One region of the Arthrobacter sp. JB02-1C genome, then DNA from elsewhere that is predicted to be linked to it. Evidence: predicted binding sites of a transcription regulator. Region 1 holds the regulator's gene; the other holds the start of a gene.

Region 1 (4,693 bases):
CAGGTTGCCGACCACCGGAACAAAGACCAGCAGGTTCGCGAGGACCGCCGCGATGGTCGGGGGCAGCGTGAAGTTCAGGGCTTCCTTGGACTCCTGCGCCGTGAACGGTCCGCGGTCCTTGAAGATCAGGTAGACCAGCAGCGCGGGGATGCAGCCGAGGATCCCGCCGAAGTGCGCCAGCGTGGCCCACTGCCGGTCTTCCCGGGCGGTCAGCGGCAGGGCATTGGCCGGAACGCCATGGTACGGCGACTGGCCATAGCCGGCCTGATGGTCCGTGTGTTCGCGTGCGTCTTCTGCCACGTGTCGTCCTTTGGATTGCGGTGGTGCCTTGGTACCGGGAGGAACTGCGGCCGCGCCCGAAAGCAACGGCTGCCGTTCCAAGAATACTTGTACCGGCGGCGAAGTGAAGCACGCACCCCTTGCTAGGGCTCGGTGAGGAAGTCGATGACCTCTTCCACCCGGCCCAGCAGCGACGGTTCCAGATCGGCGTAGCTGTGCACCGCGCCGAGGAGCTTCTGCCAGCCCAGCCCGATGTCCTCCTTGGTGCTGTGCGGCCAGCCGAATGCGGTCAGGATGCCGGTCTTCCAGTCCACCCCGCGCGGAATCACCGGCCAGCGCTCGATCCCCAGCACCGCCGGCCGGATGGCCTGCCACACGTCCACGTAGGGGTGGCCGACGATGAGCACGTTGCCGGCGGCGCCGGGGGAAGCCATCACGGCGTCGGCGATCCGGGATTCCTTCGAGTCCGGAACGAGGTGGTCCACCAGGACCCCCAGCCGCCGGCCCGGGCCGGGGGAAAATGCCTGCACAGCCCCCGTCAGGTCATCGATGCCGTGCAGGGGTTCGACGACGATGCCTTCCACCCGCAGATCGTCGCCCCAGACTTTCTCCACCAGTTCGGCGTCGTGCTTGCCTTCCACCCAGATCCGGCTGGCCTTGGCCACCTGGGCCCGCTGGCCGGCCACCCGGACGGATCCGGAAGCGGTCCGGGCTGCCGTGGCGGTACCGGGGGCGGGTACCTTCGGAGCCGGCGGCATCAGCCTGATCGGCCGGCCCTCCAGCAGGAATCCGAAACCCAGCCGGAACGAACGGGACTTTCCCCGGCGGTCTTCCAGGGCCACCACATACATGCCGCCGGACTTCTCGACGCGGGTAACGGCCCCCACCCAGCCGGACTGCACGTCTTCGAGCACCATGCCGCGCTGCACCGGCACCTCGGGCAGCTGGGCCTTGGCCGGCGTGGAGAGCTCCTGCGGGCCCCAGTTCTGGTACGACATCGGCTACACACTGCTTTGCATTCGGAATTTTCAGGGGTCGAAACGGCCCGCGCCGGCCGCTTTGTGTCCGGAAACACCGCCCGCGGCGCAGAGCCCGCAACGGATCCAATGCTAACAACGGCGCGAGTCATATTAGACTGGTTAGCACTTAGGCATGTCGAGTGCTAACCGCGGGGACCGCCGGGCCATCCCGCCCCGCGGCACCCGGCGAACCGAACGAGGGTCGATTGGAGGCGGTGCGTGAGCGAGCCACGGAAACTCGAAGTGCTGCGTGCCATCGTGGAGGACTACGTTCATTCCCGTGAACCCGTCGGATCCAAGGCGCTGGTAGAACGGCACCATCTGGGCGTCTCCAGCGCCACGATCCGCAACGACATGGCTGCGCTGGAAGATGAGGGTCTGATCACGGCCCCGCACACCAGCGCCGGCCGGATCCCTACCGACAAGGGCTACCGGCTGTTCGTGGACCAGATCTCGGCCGTCAAGCCGCTGTCTGCCGCCGAACGGCGGGCGATCCAGGCGCTGCTGGAGGGATCGGATGACCTTGATGACGTGCTGGACCGGACGGTCCGGCTGCTCGCGCAACTGACGAACCAGGTCGCCGTCGTGCAGTATCCGCTGCTGAGCCGGGCCAGGGTGCGGCACATCGAATTTGTCCTGCTGGCGCCCCGTAAAGTGCTGACGGTGCTGATCGCCGACAGCGGCAAGGTGGAGCAGCGGGTGATCGACGTCGGCCAGGACATCGCCCACGAGCCCCTCGCGGAACTGCGCGCCGTGTTCCTGGCCAGGCTCTCCGGCAGCCCGCTCAGCCTGCTGCCCCAGGCATTGCCGGCGACGGCGGACGCGTGTCCGCCGACGCACCGCAGCGCCGCGCATGCCCTGGCCCGGGGCCTCGAGTCCCTGGCGGCGAGCAGCCGCGAGGAACGGATGGTCATGGCCGGCACCGCGAACCTGGCCCGCTCGAACGTGGATTTTCCGCTCAGCATCGGTCCGGTCCTCGAAGCCCTCGAAGAGCAGGTGGTGATGTTGCGGCTGCTCAGCGAGATGGTGCAGGACCCTCGCGGCGTTACCGTGAGCATCGGCCGGGAGAACCCGTACGACGGCCTCTCCGAAGCGTCGGTGGTTGCCACCGGCTACGGCCCGGACGCCACGGCCAAGGTGGGGGTGCTGGGTCCGACCCGGATGGACTATCCCACCACCATGGCCGCCGTCCGTGCGGTGGCCCGCTACCTGTCGCGAATTTTGGGCCCCTAAGAAGTCCGCCCGGCAGCAACTGTTTTACCCGTCACAGGTTTTGCCCTATACCGGCAGTTCAACCAGGAAGAGATACACACTTTGACCAGCCACTACGACGTTCTTGGAGTCTCCCGCGAAGCGACGGGCGAGGAAATCAAGAAGGCCTACCGCAAGCTAGCCCGGAGCCTGCACCCGGACGTGAATCCCGGCGAGGACGCCTCCGAACGCTTCAAGGCCGTCACCCACGCGTACGAGGTGCTCTCCGACCCGCAGAAACGCCGGGTCTATGACACCACGGGCAACGAAAACGGGACGGACAACGGCTTCGGCGGCGGCTACGCCGGACAGGGCTTCGCCTTCCAGGACATCTTCGAGACCTTCTTCGGCGGCGCCGCCGGCCAGGGCGGCCCGGCGTCCCGGGTCCGGCGCGGCCAGGATGCGCTGATCAGCGTCCGGATCGACCTGCGTGACGCGGTCTTCGGGGTCAACAAGAAGCTCGAAGTCGACACCGCCGTCACCTGCCCCACCTGCGAGGGTTCCTGCTGCCGCGAAGGCAGCCACCCGGAGCGCTGCGACATCTGCGGCGGCAGCGGCCAGGTCCAGCGCGCCGTGCGCTCCATCCTTGGCCAGGTCATGACGACCGCTCCCTGCGGCAGCTGTGAGGGTTTCGGCACCGTGATCAAGGACCCCTGCAATGAGTGCGCAGGCCAGGGCCGCATCCGGAGCCGCCGATCGCTGACGGTCAAGGTTCCCGCCGGCGTCGCTACCGGCACCCGGATCCAGCTCTCCGGCCAGGGCGAAGCCGGTCCGGCCGGTGGACCGTCAGGGGACCTGTACGTGGAGATCCGGGTTAACAACGACCCCACCTTCGTGCGTGAGGGGGATGACCTGCACGCCAGCCTCAACATCCCGATGACCGCCGCGGCCCTGGGCACGGAGGTGACCCTGGAGACCTTCGACGGGCAGCAGGAGATTGACGTCAAGGCAGGCACCCAGTCCGGCGAGGTCATCGCGCTGCGCGGCATGGGCGTCACGCATCTGCGCGGCTACGGCCGTGGAGACCTCAAAGTCCACCTGCAGGTAGACACCCCGGCCAAGCTCGACGCCGCCCAGGAGGACCTGCTGCGCCAGCTGGCGAAACTTCGCGGCGAGCAGTTCACCGACGGCAAGCTTGCCGCCAGCGGCGGCGTCTTCGCCAAGCTCCGGGACCGGCTTAGGTAACCTGTAGCAGTGAGCAACCCGGTCTTTTTTGCATCCGCCGGAAGCCTGGACCAGCAGGTCCCGGGATCCGTGTTCGTCCTTGAGGGCGCCGAGGCCCGCCACGCGGTGACCGTCAAGCGGCTCTCCGTGGGTGAGCCGGTGGACATTGCCGACGGCGCGGGCCGGCGCATCAGCGGGGTCGTCACGGCCGCCGCGGCGCAGCAACTGACGGTGGAGTGCACCGCAGCCAGCACCGAACCCCGGCCGGAGCTGCGGTTGGTCCTGGTCCAGGCGCTGGCCAAGGGGGACCGGGACGAACTCGGCGCCGAGACTGCCACTGAGCTGGGCATTGACGCAGTCATCCCCTGGCAGGCGGAGCGGTCCATCGTGCGGTGGAAGCCCGAACGCGCAGCCAAGGCACACGCCAAGTGGCAGTCAGTGGTGACTGCGGCGGCGAAGCAGGCGCGCCGCACCTGGATTCCGGAGGTCCGGGCCGCCGTCGACAGCGCCGGCCTGCAGGCGGCCGTCGCCGCAGCGGACCTGGCAGTGATCCTGCACGAGGATGCGGTGCGTCCGCTCCGGCAGGTCCTCGAGGCCTGGCAGGGGTCCGGCCCGGCCGGCGTCCAGGAAATCCTGCTGATCGTAGGACCGGAGGGCGGCATCAGTCCGCGGGAGGTGACCAGGCTGTGCGACGCCGGCGCGGTCACCGCGCTGCTGGGCCATCATGTGCTGCGGTCCTCCACGGCGGGGCCGGCCGCAACCGTGCTGGCCAGCGACATTTTGGGGCGCTGGCAGCGCACGTCCTAGCGGACGGTGAAGCCGCGGGTGTCCACGTTGAGGTCGTGGACCTTGCCGCTCGGGTCCAGCTGCGACACCCGGGCCTCATAGCTGCCTGGCCCCAGCTTCAGTGCGAGCGTGAACTGGCCCGGCTGGGCGGTATCCGTCCCCGCGGTGACGGAGCCGTTCAGGTAGGGGGTTTT
Region 2 (4,693 bases), 830 kb from region 1:
AGAGCGTGAAGTTCCCGCGGATTCTGTGTCCGCCGAGCTCGAGCTCGCCTGGTGGCAGTCGGCACTGGAAGCCATGATCAGCGGCGATGACTACCTCGCGATGTCCGACGGCGACGCCCTCCGCCAGCTTGAGGCGGAGTACCGGCTCGCGGACAACGCCCACATCGCCAGCGGAGCCGCGCGGCTGCGCTGGAAGCTGTCCGAACGGTGGCGCGCCGGCCTTGAGGAGGAGCCCCGCCAGGCCGAACTGTTGCGCAGCCTGCTCAAGGACGGACGGGTCACGACGGCGGCGCTGACCGCACAGTCACCGGACCTGATCCCCATGCTGGTGCCTGTCTGGTCGGTCAGCCCGTATCTGCTCACCAGCCTGTTGCCCGCAGAGCAACGCTTCGACGCGGTGGTGATCCTCGACGCCGAGGCGACGTCGCTGCAGGCGGTGCTGCCCGCCGTCGCACGTTCGCGTCAGGTCATTGCCTTCGGCGACGACCGGATCGCCAGTCCACGCAGCTTCACGGTGGGGGTGGAGCGGCTGGCGGCCGGCGAGAGCTCGCACCATGGCGTGACCAGCGCCTTCCGGGCCCTGTCCGCCGTGCTGCCGACGCGGAAGCTCAGGACGGTTTACCGTGCAGTCGATGAGGACCTGGTGCGGCAGCTGAGCAAGGGGTTCTACGATGGCGAGCTCCGCCGGCTCCCCGAGGGGCAGTCCGCGACGGGGCTGGAGCGGGCCTTGACGATGGAATATCTGCCGGATGGGACGGGCTTGCCCAGCGCCGACCAGGACGGCGTTGAGTCGGTGGTCGCCGAAGTGAACCGCGTCGTCGAGCTGGTGTTCGAGCACGCGCGGCTACGCCCCCGCACCTCGCTGGCGGTCGTCACCGGCAGCCTGCGGCACGCCGCACGGATCGGCGAGGCGATCCGGCTCCAGTTGCCCAACCACCCCCTGCTGGGCAGCTTTTTCACCGCCGGTGGCGAGTCCTTCCGGGTGGTGGACCTGGAACGGGCACAGGGTCTGGTCCGCGACCGGGTGATCTTCTCACCCGGCTACGGCCGCACGCCGCACGGCCGCGCGCTGCATAGCCTCGGTCCGCTGTCAGCCGACGGCGGCCGCGCCAAATTCGCGCTGGCGATGACCAGGGCCCGCCGCTCCCTGCACGTTCTGACCTGTTTCCGCCCGGAGGACCTGGACGTCACCCGGCTCAGCCACGGTGCAGTGGATTTCTACGAACTCCTGAACCGCGAAATTGCGGGCCACTCCGACCTGGGCAGCCCTGCCTCCCGCGCCGCGGCCAGCGAACAGGCCCTCGGCGCCGACCCGCTGGTGGCAGACCTGGGCGACCGGCTCCGGGCCCGCGGCGCCCGGGTCTGGCACCAGTACGACGGCGTGCTGGACATGGTGGCCGCGGCCGACCCGATGCACACCATTGGCCAGGACGACGCCGAGATCCCCAGCCCCGTGGCGATCGAGTCTGACGGCACGGAGCGGTACCGCCGGATGAGTGTGCGCGAACGCAGCCGCCTGCGGCCGCAACTGCTCGAGCGCATGGGCTGGCGGTACATGCCACTATGGACCATAGAGGTGTTCACGGATCCATCCGCCTGCGCAGACCGGATCGGTGGTTACCTCGGGCTGGAGAAACCCGTGCCGCCGAGCCGGCTCCGGACCTCGCCAGGCTTCTCCGATGACATCGAAAACCTGAGCGTGGATGACGACCGCGACGTGTTTGCGGCGTCCGGGGCCGCCGACCGAAGCTGACCGGCGCGGAAATCCCGGACAGGAACAGCTACCCGCAGCAAGGAGGCCGGAGCGATGAGCGCAGACAGCGAGGCACAGGCAGAAGGCCCGCAGCCAGCGGAACCCCAGCAGGACCGGCGGAAACATCGCGCGACCAAGCCGGGCCCGCTGCTGCCCAATAAAGCCGCAGAGGATGATCCGCGCCGCTGGGGCGACCGAGCCGCCGACTACGACCACGACGCATGGCTGCGCGAGCAGCGTCCCCCGCACTGGGGCTGACCGGTCACCTACCGTGCGGCCCTGGACCGCTAACCCTCTGGACCGCTAACCCTCTGGACCGCTAACCGGGTGGCGCGGCCACGAGGACAAAGAACAACTTGCCCTGCGTCGATGCCCCGGCCAGTTTGCGCGCCTGGTCGGGGTCCGCGGCCACAACCATCAGGCCTTCGGTCTCCCCGGAGTCGAGCCATTGGCCGGCTTTGCTCCCGTGGGCGGCGGTCCACAACACCGGAACGGCGGAGGCGAGGAGCTGGGACGTGGCAGCCTGCTCGTAGCCGTTCCCGCTGGAGAGCACCACATTGACGAGCTGGCCGGGGGAGACCAGCTGGATGGAGGCGGGGTCAGCCATTCGCAGCGGTACCGCCGCGGCGCCCGCGGGACTGCCGGCCAATAGCCCCGGCCCGACGAGCTGGACATCGGAGAAAAGCTGGCTCCGGCGTACGGCAACGGCGAGCTGCTTTCCCACCAGTGCCGCGCGGCCGGGGGACCCGGCAGGCAGCAGCGGCGGGGGGACCTCAAGCGAGACCAAGTCATTGGCGGCGATCAGGCGGCCCGCCGGGAGATCGCTGGCCGCTGCCCAGGCAGACACCGTTGCCTCGGGAGCGGGAGTCAACTGTTGAACGGTCGCTCCCGCGGCGAGGCAGAGCAGCAGAGCTACGGTGAGGCGGCGTTTCCGTCGCAGCCAACCGCGGAGCCGCCGCCACGGCGGCTGCATGGGTGAAATGCCGGAGCGGAACCGTGTACCAGCTTGCCGGGGTCCGGACCCTGGCGGAGACCAGCGGGGGCGGCTGCGAAGTGCCATGGGCCCACGCTACGGCGTCCCCAGTGGGCCGGGCAGCGCCGCCGGGGCTATGTGGACAAACGGGCCGAGGTCCGTTGGCTCGCCGCTCCCGCGGCGGCGGTTGGGCCTAGCTTGCAGCCGCCGCCGGAGCCGCAGCAGGGGCAGCGGGTGCGGCCGGAGCCGGGGCGGGCGAGACGGTGCTCCCCTTGGAATCGCGGGAGTCCGTCCGGTAGAAACCGGAGCCCTTGAACACGACGCCGACGGTGTTGAACTTCTTGCGCAGGGTCCCCTGGCATTCCGGGCAGGATGTCAGCGAACTGTCCGTGAAGGACTGCACAACTTCGAAGGCATGGCTGCAGTCCTTGCAGGCATAGGCATACGTGGGCACTGGGTTCCTCCTCTGGGGCAAACGAACAGGTCCGTCGGCTGCAAACGGGTGCACATACGGTAAGCGGGATCGCTACCGTGCTGCGCCCCAACGCGTAGGAAGCCTACGCGCCCTTAGCAGTCGGAGGGCCTGAGTGCTAATTCTATCACCCGGGCCCGCGCTGCCAGCATCCGCGCTGCTACCATCCGCGGCTCTACGATTCCTGCCGCAGCCCGATCAGCCCGCGGGGGGTCAGGGCGTTGTCCACCTTCTGATCGAACGGCTCGGTCGGGATGCTGCCGGCAGGCAGGACTTCGGCGTCGTACACGAGGGCCGCCGTCGGAAGTTGCCCGGCGACCGTCCCGGCGGCCTCCCGCCGCAGCGTTCGAAGGGAGGCGAGGAACTTGTCGTAGTAACCGCCGCCCTGGCCGATCCTGTTGCCCGAGAGGTCCAAGGCAGTGGCGGGCAGGAAGATGCCCGATGCGCCCAGTACCACCGATGTCCCCAGCCGCTCGCCGGCCGGTTCCTGGATCGGAGCGAAGCGGCTGCGGACGAATTCCGTCGCGGGAGTCCAATAGACCCAGCTCAACTCCAGGTCGGGTTCGCAGACCGGGAGCAATACGCGGTACCCGGAGCCGTGCAGCGCGGCCAGGAGGGCGTGGGTGGGCGGCTCAGAGTTGACCCCGAGGTAGGCCGCGAAGGTGCCTTTTCCGTCTGCCAACCCACCGGCCCACGCCACCCCATGGCTGGCCAGGGCTTCACCGGCACCCTCCACGGCGGCCGGCGAAAGGGCCGCCCGGGCACGTCGGTGGCTGGACCGGATCTCGTCCTTGCTGTTCATTGCGTAGCTTCCCCTCGTCTCCGATCCGTCCGCTTCGCTGCGGGCGCGCCAGCGGGGCCAAATTACCTGATGTTTGACCCCTCCGCTACATTAGTCGAGTGACTACACCCAACGCTCCGGTACGTAAGGCCGTCATCCCCGCTGCGGGCCTCGGCACCCGCTTCCTTCCCGCCACCAAGGCGATGCCAAAGGAGATGCTGCCCGTCGTCGATAAGCCGGCCATCCAGTACGTGGTGGAGGAGGCCGTGAGCGTGGGCCTGAATGACATCCTGATGATCACCGGGCGCAGCAAGCGGGCCCTCGAGGACCACTTCGACCGGGTTCCCACCCTGGAAGCGACGCTGGAGGCGAAGGGCGATACGGCCAAGCTGGAGTCCATCCAGGCCGCCAGCAACCTCGGCGACATCCACTACGTCCGCCAGGGCGACCCAATGGGCCTTGGTCACGCAGTGTTGCGCGCCAAGCAGCACGTCGGCTACGAGCCGTTTGCCGTGCTGCTCGGCGATGACCTCATCGATGCGCGCGACGAGCTGCTCAGCACCATGATCGAGGTGCAGGCGAAGACCGGCGGTTCCGTGGTGGCCCTGATCGAGGTCGAGCCCTCGCAGATCAGCGCCTACGGCTGCGCCGACGTTGAAGCGGTTGAGGGCGGCGACTACGTCCGCATCAAACACCTGGTGGAAAAGCCCGACG

What was found. The regulator HrcA, encoded in region 1, represses chaperone genes, less so after heat shock. The targets are predictions, from matches to a motif close to TTNGCACTCGNNNNNNNCGAGTGCNAA.
Region 2: AC3ANP_RS00880 (FmdB family zinc ribbon protein) is a predicted target of HrcA. The motif match lies at 3,294-3,320, and genes of this name have one in related genera.

The regions. Positions count from the first base shown of each region.
Region 1 is NZ_CM173235.1:3,070,257-3,074,949, reverse strand. Features, by position in the region: gene AC3ANP_RS14410 (DUF4870 domain-containing protein) at 1-300, opposite strand, end outside; gene AC3ANP_RS14405 (DUF3097 domain-containing protein) at 423-1,277, opposite strand; gene hrcA (heat-inducible transcriptional repressor HrcA) at 1,518-2,531, shown strand; gene dnaJ (molecular chaperone DnaJ) at 2,613-3,734, shown strand; gene AC3ANP_RS14390 (16S rRNA (uracil(1498)-N(3))-methyltransferase) at 3,744-4,520, shown strand; gene AC3ANP_RS14385 (GerMN domain-containing protein) at 4,517-4,693, opposite strand, start outside.
Region 2 is NZ_CM173235.1:184,431-189,123, reverse strand. Features, by position in the region: gene AC3ANP_RS00895 (AAA family ATPase) at 1-1,753, shown strand, start outside; gene AC3ANP_RS00890 (hypothetical protein) at 1,808-2,011, shown strand; gene AC3ANP_RS00885 (RcpC/CpaB family pilus assembly protein) at 2,073-2,624, opposite strand; gene AC3ANP_RS00880 (FmdB family zinc ribbon protein) at 2,920-3,180, opposite strand; gene AC3ANP_RS00875 (5-formyltetrahydrofolate cyclo-ligase) at 3,374-4,000, opposite strand; gene galU (UTP--glucose-1-phosphate uridylyltransferase GalU) at 4,099-4,693, shown strand, end outside.